One region of the Defluviitalea raffinosedens genome, then DNA from elsewhere that is predicted to be linked to it. Evidence: a T-box and tRNA genes for the amino acid it is inferred to sense, from the RefSeq annotation. Region 1 holds a T-box; the other holds one or more tRNA genes.
The links. The T-box of region 1 lies ahead of serS (serine--tRNA ligase). A T-box ahead of a tRNA ligase gene usually reads a tRNA of that ligase, here a tRNA-Ser.

Region 2: it encodes a tRNA-Ser, which carries the amino acid that the T-box ahead of serS (serine--tRNA ligase) is inferred to sense. The anticodon was not compared.

What each region holds. Positions count from the first base shown of each region.
Region 1 is NZ_JAFBEP010000010.1:42,000-47,902, reverse strand. It holds gene adhE (bifunctional acetaldehyde-CoA/alcohol dehydrogenase) at 1-882, opposite strand, end outside; gene JOD07_RS08905 (HD-GYP domain-containing protein) at 1,168-2,244, opposite strand; T-box leader at 2,490-2,701, shown strand; gene serS (serine--tRNA ligase) at 2,741-4,018, shown strand; gene JOD07_RS08895 (ArsR/SmtB family transcription factor) at 4,033-4,317, opposite strand; tRNA gene JOD07_RS08890 (tRNA-Ser) at 4,458-4,545, shown strand; gene JOD07_RS08885 (MarR family winged helix-turn-helix transcriptional regulator) at 4,731-5,159, shown strand; gene JOD07_RS08880 (hypothetical protein) at 5,231-5,404, shown strand; gene JOD07_RS08875 (TetR/AcrR family transcriptional regulator) at 5,566-5,903, shown strand, end outside.
Region 2 is NZ_JAFBEP010000024.1:1,076-6,978, forward strand. It holds gene JOD07_RS13350 (BMP family ABC transporter substrate-binding protein) at 1-1,885, opposite strand, end outside; gene JOD07_RS13355 (hypothetical protein) at 1,963-2,403, opposite strand; tRNA gene JOD07_RS13360 (tRNA-Ser) at 2,530-2,617, opposite strand; gene JOD07_RS13365 (glycoside hydrolase family 13 protein) at 2,712-4,817, opposite strand; gene JOD07_RS13370 (hypothetical protein) at 5,135-5,554, shown strand; gene JOD07_RS13375 (hypothetical protein) at 5,670-5,903, shown strand, end outside.

The sequences.
Region 1 (5,903 bases):
TACAGGTTCTAATTTTTTGATTTCCTCTTTGGTTGCAAAATAGCATTTGTGCGCCTTCATATAATCGGTTACTTGCTTATAGATTGGAGCTTCAATAATTACAGCTTGTTCAGAAGCACAAATCATACCATTATCAAAGGATTTGGAAAGAATTAAATCTGTTACAGCTCTTTCAATATTTGCAGTTTTTTCTATGAAGCAAGGGCAGTTTCCAGGTCCAACGCCAAGAGCTGGTTTACCGGATGAGTATGCGGCTTTAACCATACCGGAACCACCGGTTGCAAGGATCAGAGATACATTTGGGTGATTCATTAAAGATTGAGTAGCTTCAACAGATGGGTGTTCAATCCATTGAATGCAATATTCTGGAGCTCCTGCTTTGATTGCTGCTTCACGAACGATTCTTGCAGCTTCAGCGGAGCATTTTTGTGCAGAGGGGTGGAATGCAAAAATGATGGGATTTCTTGTTTTTGCTGCAATAATGGATTTAAAAAGGGTTGTTGAAGTAGGGTTGGTTACTGGAGTTACTCCTGCAACGATTCCTACAGGCTCAGCAACTTCCATGTAATCTTCCTCTTCATTTTCTTCAATAACACCAACAGTTTTTTCATATTTTATGCTGTGGTAAATATACTCTGTTGCAAAAATATTTTTAGTGATCTTATCTTCATAGATACCTCTGCCGGTTTCTTCTACTGCCAGTTTAGCCAAATACATATGTTGATCAAGTCCTGCCAATGCCATGGCTTTAACAATGCGGTCAACAGTTTCCTGATCTAAATTCATATATTCATCTAAAGCTTTTTGCGCGTTCTTAACAAGTGTATCAATCATAGAAGTTACATTCACTTCAACGTTATTTTTGTTTTTCTTTTCTTCCATACCATAACCTCCTTAGAATAGTGTGTTAAATAATTAACAATATTATTAAAATAAAAAGAAAGTTTGTTATTTATTAAACTTTCGACCCTATAATATCATAGAAATCTACATATTGTCAATTAAAATCCAAAAAAATATCTCACATAAAAATAGGGCAAAAAGCCTGCAAATTGTAAGATTTGATCATGTATACAGTATGCAAATTGTATATTTTTAACAATAAAATACTTAAAAAAAGAATGACAAAAATTTAACAATTCGTCATAAAAAAATTTAATATCTCCTTTAAGAAGACAATAAATCCTCAATCATGACATCTAAATATTCATCCTTTGTTAAATCTATATATTCACCATTTTCTAATTCTATTAAAGGACGGGTTGGTTTGTTTGGATACAGATATATGATTTTACCTTTTTCATTGGTGTTTAAAACCACTGTACATCCTATGTAAAAAGTAGAAATATTATTTAAAAATGTTGATGAAATATCGGGATCAATATTTGAATAGCTTTCTCTGGAAATTCTTTCAGCAGCTTGGAAAGGAGAGATCTTTCTATGATAGACTCTGTCAGAAGTAAGAGCATCATAAATATCGGCTATGCTAATAATTTTAGCAAAAAAATGAATTTGATTGCCTACAAGACCTAAAGGGTAGCCTGTTCCATTAATCTTTTCGTGATGCATTAAAACCCCATAGGCCACATCAGGGCTGATCCCTATTATATTTTTGACTATTTCATATCCGTAAGCAGGATGCTGTTTCATGATTTCATATTCTTCAGGAGTCAATTTACCGGGTTTATTCAATATTTCAGGGGGAATTTTATATTTTCCGATATCGTGAAAGAGGGCACTATAGGCTAATTGATTTAAATCTTTATCACAAAGTCCCAGCCATTTCCCCAAAGTGGTGGCAAGAAGACATACATTAATAGAATGGGTATAAGTATAATCATCAAAGTTTTTAATAAGATTTAAGCAATAAAGAATATTATTTTTTGCAAAAGCCTGTTCTAAAAGTCTATGGATAACATTGCGTACAGTTCGAATTTTTAATGTTTTTCCAAGCCTTATATCATGAGAGATTTGGGACATGATTTTAATGGCTTCTTCGTAATAATTAATATATGCCATTTCGTCAAACATTACATTATTTGGAGATGTATAGCTATATTCTTCTTCCATAGCTTTTTTTATATATACATACTCAACATGGAATTCTGCCAATTTGTCAATCAAATGCTGATCCAGAACATGACCTTTTTTAAGAAGAATATTTCCAAAAAAATGATCTATATCTTCTCCAAGAATCATTCCAGGTTCTAACATCTCCACTGGAACCTTTATAATACGTTCCATGATAACCCCTCCCTCAGTCACCCTATTCATATTGTATATAATACCTGATTCAAAGTAAAGAAAAATCAAAATAAAAAAAGACCTGGGCTTCAGGGGGGAGAAGCACCAGGTTGAGGGGGGATTTAGCGATGTACCTTACATTGGGTACACTTTAAGGATAACCACTTACATTAAGTTTTATACATAAAATTTATACGTTGAAAAAAATTTTTTATATGCTATAATAAAATCAATTTAAGAATGAAAAAATAGTGATGAGGAAAGAATAGTTTTATCATTCTAATACAGAGAGTCGGTGGTAGGTGGAAACCGATTTAGAATATAAAACGATCCACTTTCTTAGCTGCTGATGATAAATCAGAAGGGTTGTGACCTTTATCTCACTTAAGAGAGGTTATATATTATTCTTAATGTATAACAAAAAAGGTGGCAACGCGAGACAGCTCTCGTCCTTTAATTAGGACGGGGGCTTTTAAATTTAAAAGGAGGTATAAAGATGTTAGATGTTAAACTGCTTAGAAACAATTTTGAAGAAGTAAAAGAAGCTCTAAAATTTAGAAAAGAAGATTTTAATCTGGATGACTTTTTGGTACTGGATGAAAAAAGAAGAGCAATTCTTCAGGAGGTGGAACAGCTTAAAAGCAAGCAAAATGCTGTTTCAAAGCAAGTTCCAATCCTTAAAAAAGAAGGAAAAGATGTTTCTAAAATTCTAGAAGAAATGAAAGAATTGTCTGGTAAGATCAAAGAATTAGATGGGGAATTAAAAGAAGTAGATGAAAAATTAGAAAATCTGCTTTTAACCATTCCAAACATCCCACATCCTTCTGTTCCCATGGGAGACAGTGACGAGGATAATGTAGAAGTTCGTAAATTCGGAACTCCAAGACAATTTGAATTTGAGCCAAAGCCTCACTGGGAATTAGGAGAAAATCTAGATATATTAGATTTTGCAACTGCAGCCAAAATTACAGGGGCAAGATTTACAGTTTATAAGGGGCTTGGCGCAAGACTTGAACGAGCACTTATGAATTTTATGCTCGATGTTCATACAGAAAAACACGGATATGAAGAAGTATTCCCTCCTTTTATGGTACACAGAAGAAGTATGATTGGAACAGGTCAGCTGCCAAAGTTTGAAGAAGACGCATTCAAAGTAGAAAACACAGATTACTTCCTTGTGCCAACGGCTGAAGTACCTGTAACGAATATGTACAGAGATCAAATTTTAGATGGTTCCAAACTTCCAATTAAGCACTGCGCATATACGGCTTGCTTCAGAGCGGAAGCTGGATCTGCCGGAAGAGACACCAGAGGTGTTATTCGCCAACATCAGTTTAATAAAGTAGAACTGGTTAAGTTTACAAAGCCTGAAGATTCTTATGAAGAATTAGAAAAGCTCACAAGAGATGCAGAAGAAATCCTTCAATTATTAGAAATTCCCTATAGGGTAGTAAAGATATGTATAGGAGATCTTGGCTTTACAGCGGCTATGAAATACGATATAGAAGTATGGATGCCCAGCTATAATCGATATGTAGAAATATCCAGCTGCAGTAATTTTGAAAGCTTTCAGGCAAGAAGAGCCAATATAAAATATAAAGATAAGGCAGAAGACAAGGCGCAGTTTGTTCATACCTTAAATGGAAGTGGTGTTGCAATCGGAAGAACTACCGCAGCCATCTTAGAAAACTTCCAGCAGGAAGATGGAAGTATCATCATTCCTAAGGCCTTAAGACCTTATATGGGTAATGTGGAAAAAATCGCAAAAAAATAAAGAGCATTTGCTCTTTATTTTTTTTCTGAAGGAAATAATGCATTCATAACTTTAATGACGTCTTCATCGACAACTTTATAGGTAATTTCCAGTCCACATCTTACCCCTTCTATAATACCTGCAGCTTTTAATTTGGATATATGTTGAGATACAGTGGATTGAGGAAGACCAATACAATTTTGCATATAGGATACATTGCATCCGCCGTTTTCCAAAAGTCCTTTTACGATACAAAGTCTTGCCGGATGACCGAGAGCTTTCAGGATTTCTGCCGTTTTTTCTAAGGATTTTATGTCCATAAGTTCACCCCAATATTTGTTTCAATATTATAATATTATGATAACATATATAAGTCAATATAATACATGAATTTTTAGGGGATTTGTGGAAGCCGTTGACAAGAGAAAATCAGTATGCTATACTTTGTACCAGAAGTCATGGAGAAGTACTCAAGTGGCTGAAGAGGTGCCCCTGCTAAGGGCATAGGTCGAGTAATCGGCGCGAGGGTTCAAATCCCTCCTTCTCCGTCCAAACTCTACATTTAATGTAGAGTTTTTTTTTATGCCTTTTAGTTTTAATTTAAAATTTTTTGATATTTGAATGAAAATAGTTGAAAAATTGAAGGTTGATTGTTATACTATAGTATAATATTCAAAAAAACCTATTTAAGTAAACAAAGGTATAAAAAAGGTATAAAAATGGAGGGAGAAAGATGGAAGATGTTTTAATGGAATATTTGACTCAGATTATTACCAATATTTCTGAGAATCAAAGTTCTATTTTAAGAGAAGGACACCTGAATTATAAACTATCTCCAAATGAAATGCGAATTATAGAAATAGTAGGCAGCAGCCAAAAGCCTAAAATGATGAAAGATATCGCAGAAATTATGTCTATGACTAAAGGCGGAATGACTTTTTTAATTGATAAACTAGAAAAAAAGGGAATCGTAAGAAGAAAGCAGAATGATTTTGACAGAAGAGTTCTACATATTGAATTAACAGAAGAAGGGCAAAGAATTTACAAAGAATATAATAGAAGTAAATATGCTGTTTTATATAAATGGGTAGAAGATATGAATGATTCAACGAAGAAAATTATGACAGAAGAATTTCATAAAGTATTAAAAATGGTAGAGTAAGAAGAACATTTTAAAATCATGAATATAACGTGATAAAACCATCCAAACTATGTTTGAATGGAGGTGGTTTTATGACAAGTAAAAAATATTCTGCTGATCTTGATTCCAAGAATACTGATTTGAAGACTAAAAACAAGACAAACACAGAATTTACCGATATTGCGAACAATAAGGCAAATAAAGGACATCAATCGAATACAAAAATGAATTTTGCTGAAAACTTTAATCCGGATGATTTTGAATAATGAATAATATAATAAAGAAATAAAAGAGGTAAAGTTTTATTGCTTTACCTTTTTTATTTCTTTATTATTAAAAAAATTGACAGATTTCATTTTAAATTATAGAATTAAAATTATTCCCAAAGGATAAAATAACAGCAGAACATTAGGAGAGGATGGAAGTAATGAGATCACTTGTAGACAGCTTTTCCCTACGAGAAATCAATTATGCCAAAACGAGATTAAACATTTTACAAGTGGTGATGGAAAGGATTTCAGTAAAGGATTTTAATGAGATTACGGTGGATGAAATTTGTCGATTTGCAGAAATATCCAGGGGAACTTTTTTTAATCACTTTGCTACCAAAAGCCATATTTTTAAATATTATATAAAATTATGGGGCGTTCATTTGAGACTTGAGATGGAAGAAAAGTCTTTTATTAATAAAACTGCTAAGGAGAAAATTAAGTTTGTATATCATAAGATCGTTGAAGAAAATGAAAAATATCCTAGCCTTTTTAG
Region 2 (5,903 bases), on a different contig from region 1:
CAAACCAATTCATAGACAAAATCTGCTCGTAACTTGCCGTTTCATCTTTAGGTATGCGCAAATTCCCATTTTGATCATAGATAGGTCCTGTAAAAGGATAATATTCATTTTGAACAATCATTTTCTTCATTAATTCAACTAAACACTGAGTCTGTAATGGTACATGGGTTTTGGAATATATGATATCTACCATGCCCGTATCCATTCCCCACCAGAAATTAACCAGCTTGGGGTTGGAATTTAAGACATCAAACACAACCCTCCAGGTACCACTTAAAATATTTCTAAGCAATCTTTCATAGAATATTCCCCAGTTCCAGATTGGCAAGGCAAAATGAACCTGAGATATATCCTTTTCACCCTCATCTGCAAATTTTAAAGAATAAACTCCATATTCCTTTGACACTTCTCCCGGAACCGGCAAGTCATCATGCGAAATGATATCTGCTCCGGCATTATTTAATGTAATCCCAAGATTCTTAGCTTTTTCTGGCTGATCCCATTTATGGGTCCATTCAACCTTGACTTTCACGTAAGGATTAACCATTCTGGCTCCTAAGGCGAAGGCGTTTATTCCAGTAATAACTTCTGGAATAGGGTATGTGGCTACATAGCCGATAATATTTGTTTTAGTTAAGGAACCAGCAATAATACCTGTTAAAAATCTCGGTTCATGGATTCTTCCAAAATAAGTACTTACATGCCTAAAAGAATGGGTTTCAGAACAATTTAAAAACTTAACATTCGGGAATTCCAAGGCTGCTTTTAAAGTAGGATTAATATAAGTTGGACTGGTGGTAAAAATAATATCGTAATCATCTTTAGCCAATTCTTTCAAATACTTATAGGCTTCATTGCTTTCGGGAACATTTTCTAAATAAGTAGTTGTAATTTGATCCTTGAATACGTTTTCTACATGAAGTCTCCCTAAATTATGGGCATAAGTCCATCCGGAAGATTTAATCGTTTTTGCATATACAAAAGCCACTCTAAGATTTTTTCTGGACGTCATTAAAGTGGTCAGGGAAGAAATCACATTCTTTTTTGGCACTTCAATGGGATCAGTTCTAACTTCTCTGGATTGGTTTTCCGATAAAGCTTCTAATTCTGTCATAAACTTTTTAATTCGATTTCTTAACACATCCTCTTTGATCTCATCAGGAAGACCATAGATCTTAATATATTCCAATAAAGCATCCCCTGTCGTTATATTGAGCTTATCTCCCCCCAGCCTATGGTATATTTCTCTGAAAGGCCGATAAATATTCCCCATAAAATGCTTATACTTATCCGAATAAACAGTTAGATTAGGACTATATTGCTGCAAATATTTGCCCAGTTCAGTAAATCCATTCTCTTTTGAAAACCAAATGGAGTTAATTCCTGTTTGCTTGTTAAATTCAAGAAATTCATAATAGATTTTTATTACAGGATCAGACTCATCTTTTTTAGGAATCAAACGTGTTACATCAGCAGCTATGCCATAAGCATCACAATATTTTAAAACACTCACTCTTTTATTTCCTTCGACAACATAAAACCAATTCAAATATTCGTAGACTTTAATAGGATCTCTGATGCCTTCTTCCATATGTGCAATATAAAGTGCCGTCCATTTGGATTTGAATTCGGATTCTCCTGAAATAAGTGGCATAAAATTACTTGCAAAAGCAATACTTCTGGAATGCGAGTATGTACCAATGATCTTTTTAAGAGGAATTTCAACGATTCCCAAATTGATTTCCGATGCAATGTCAGAGTTTTTTACAATTCCGCCTAAGGACGGTAAATATCCCGAAATCCCTTTAGAGACATTTTCTGAATAGCTTGCTTTACCCAATTTACATGCATGTTGAAAGGCATTATCCGCTTCTTGTTTATTCATCTTAACCACCTCTCTTAATACTATTATACCGTTTTAAAAAACTTTTTAAAGTAAAAAAGACATCCGTAGATGTCTTTTTAGTTTATATCACTGCCATTTTCATTATTTTGATTTTCTTCATTTTGAATTTCTTCTGAGGGTTGTTTACTTTGATTTTCTTCATTTTGACTTCCGTCTTCTAATTCTGTTTGCATAGCTACTTCTAATTCTTCAGACAGTTTCTCTTTTTCTAGTTCTGTCATTTCATCATTTATAACTTTCGTACAATTGCAATCTTCTTCTGAATCGCACTCCTCATAATCATCATCATCGAAATCATCATAATCATCATAGTCTTCGTCATCATCATGATTTCTTTTTAGTACAAACCATATGGCTCCGCCAATAGCTGCTATTAAAGTAACTGCCAAAAAAACGCAGGCAATTATTTTCTTTTTTCTTTTTTTAGACGATAACTTGGATAATATTTCTCTAAGTTCATCCATATCCATATGATTTCCTTTCCATTTATTCAACATACCCATTCTCCCTTCATTATGCTTTTCTAATTTCCCCATCTATGTGTAACTTTATGTAAGCTCATATCCATGTATATCTTGAGTTATTTTATGTCGTTTTAGAATTAATTATACAAATAAAAAAAACGGAGGAGGTGGGATTCGAACCCACGGACGGTTTAAGCCGTCAAACGATTTCGAGTCGTTCTCGTTATGACCACTTCGATACTCCTCCAAGCTTAAATTTAATTGCGATATATATCGTATAATATAATTCGAAAATTGTCAAGTTCCATGTTTAAACAGTTTGGGGCGAAAATTATTCGCCCTTATTTCATAAAAATCATAGTGCTGTAAGGAGGCATCTTAACAGTCAAATAGCCATTATCAACTCTATAGTTCTTATTTTCTGTAAAATAGTTATGAATATCCGTAAATAGTATCCTTGTCATTTCATCTTTGTAACGAATACCCACTCTCCATACAGGAATGGATAATTGTCTTTCTTTTTCATCAATGTTTATTGCAATGACAAAATGATGATTCTGATCCCATCGACCATAGCTTAAAACCCAATCATCCGTCAATAAAAATTCTAAAGAACCTGTTTTTAGAGCCTGATAACTCTTATGAATTCTAATAATGTCTTTATGAAAACTTAAAAGTTCATTATCTTCCCTTCCCCATGGATATGTTCGTCTATTATCCGGATCTGTCCACCCTACTACTCCTGCTTCATCTCCGTAATAAATTGTTGGTGCTCCGGGCCAGGTCATTTGAATAACAACTGCTGCTTTCATAACTCCTTTATTGATATTATATGCTGCAGCTTCACTGCCCTTAGTGTGAATACGTCCCACTGTACGATTGGTTCTGGTTAAAAATCTTGAATGATCATGGTTGGATAATTCATTCATAGCAGTTTGAAGGGATTGAATATTGAATCGGGCCATATGATATCTCATGGCGTCTTCAAATATTCTTGCATTTCCAAGCAAATCTCCTCTAAAATGGTCACTGTGCTTTTCCATACCCGTTAAAAAATAAGATACAGGGTCCATAAACCCATCATAATTCATAACCGTATCCCATTGATCTCCCTGAAGCCAATCAAATGAATCCCCATAATGCTCTGCCAATATAATGGCATTGGGATTCGCTTCTTTTACAGCTTTTCTGAATTCTCTCCAAAAATAATGATTGTATTCTTTACTATAGCCTAATTCTGCAGCAACGTCCAAACGCCAGCCATCCGCATTATAGGGAGGTGATACCCATTTGCGTGCAATGCTGATAATATGGTCGAATAGTTCCCTGCAGCCTTCATAATTTAATTTCGGAAGGGTGTCAAATCCATTCCATGTATGATAGCAGTCGTTATTGGGCCAATTGTTAAAATCATACCACTGAAAGTAATTATGATAAAAACTTTCTTTTTCTCTATACGCACCTTTTGGATATCCCAGTTGTCCTCCATAAAACCCTTCTCTGTCCATCCATTTATTAAAAGATCCACAATGATTGAATACACCGTCTAAAATAACCTTTATGCCATTAGCATGGGCCAGCTGAATCAATTTAATCATCAATTCATTGCTTGCGGCTAAATTTTTCTTATCGGTAGTCCTTTTAACATACATGGTGGCATATTTATTGTTAAATTTGCCCTCAGACAAGACTTCTCCTCCGTCCTCAACAATCACTCCAAAATGAGGATCAACATAATCATAATCTTGAATGTCATATTTATGATTGCTCGGAGAAACAAAAATAGGATTAAAGTATATGACTTCTACTCCTAAATCTTTTAAGTAAGGTAATTTGTCCATAACTCCTTTAAGATCGCCACCATAAAATTCACGAATCCCATCAACTGAAGGATATTTATACCAATCATTCACTTTTTCAGAGGGCTTGCCTGCGTAGATATATTCGTTATCCAAAACATCATTGGTTGGATCCCCATTATAAAATCTGTCTACAAAAATTTGATACATGACTGCTCCTTTTGCCCAATCCGGAGTATGAAAATCGGGAACAATCCTAAAATCATAAACATGATCAATATATTTTACTAAACCTTTTTTGTTATAAAAATAGGATATACCATATTTTACAATTTCAAAAAAATATGAGGTACTGCTTTGGCATGGAGGAATGACTCCTTCATAATAATCAAACAGCTCATCCTGTACCAATTTATCCATTTTCAATCTTTGTCCTTGAACATGGACAAAAGCTTCATCTACATTATTTTTTGCCGTTCTTAATTTTACTTTTACCGGTTCATCTTTTCCTGGTTCAACAGGATCTCTGAAATTAGCCGTTTCATCACTAAATATAGCTTTTTCATTAAGATATTCTTTTACTGTACTCATATATGCAATCAATTTTTGTGCATAACTCATATTAGAAAAATTCAGAAGCAAGTCCATAGATTTCCTCCTCATATGACCAGTTGACCTTGATACGACCTTTTCAGTATCATATTATTCTTTCTTGTTGAATCCTATTCTATGAAGTGTTAATATTGAAACTTTTTAATGATTATATCATAGGGATAATCTTAAGCCAAGCAGCGCATCCACTAATTTAGGACATGTTTCCATCTTTATTGTAGTATATTTTTCTATTTTTTTCATCTTATGTAATTATCAAAAAGAATTCAGTCACACTTCTTTTACAGGAATAATAGTATATAGTAGAGGTCGCGGCCTTACCTCATATACGACTTTTGAAAGGAGGCAAATATATGGCTGATGGTGTAATTGGTAGCGGAAATTTTGCTGCTTTATTGGCTGAACATATTGGCGAAACAGTTACAATATTTACATCAAGCGGCGGTCAATCCGGTTCAGGATTTACAGGAGTTATTCTTAGCGTTAATAATGTATTCGTTAGATTAATTACCAGAATAGGTCCTCCTCCAGGATGTTCTTTAGGTAATGCATGTACTGGATTTAATGTTGGTTATGGTTTAAGTGCTTATGGCGGTGACTGTGGTATTGCTGGTGGATATGGTGCTGGATATGGTTATGGTCCTATTGCTCCAGCCAGTGAAATCGGTGCTGTATCTGCTGGTGGATGGGATGGATATCCTGTTTATACAGTTGGATCTGTTACAGATATTCCGATCGCAAATATTGTTTCCTTCGTTCATAACGCCGTTTAATCTTGCCAAAAAGGTAGTTCTTAAAAAGAGCTACCTTTTTACATATATTGGAACTATATGTGATTTAAAAACATACAATACAATATGATGTTTTCCTTTTGGAGGTGGAAACAACTTGAATCTTCAAGAAATTGAAAAGTTAAAATCAATTTTAACTCAATTTGTAATGCAAGGTTGCCATATGCAATGTATCCCGAATCAAAATGCTGCTTTAAGAGCATCCGGAAGAGTTGTAGGCGTAGGATTCAGACCCCTGTGGTCATCACCCATAGATTCCAAGATTGAAAAGATTGAACTCAATTATATTGATCAGAGAGGAACTCTGCAACCCTATTCATTATATAATGTA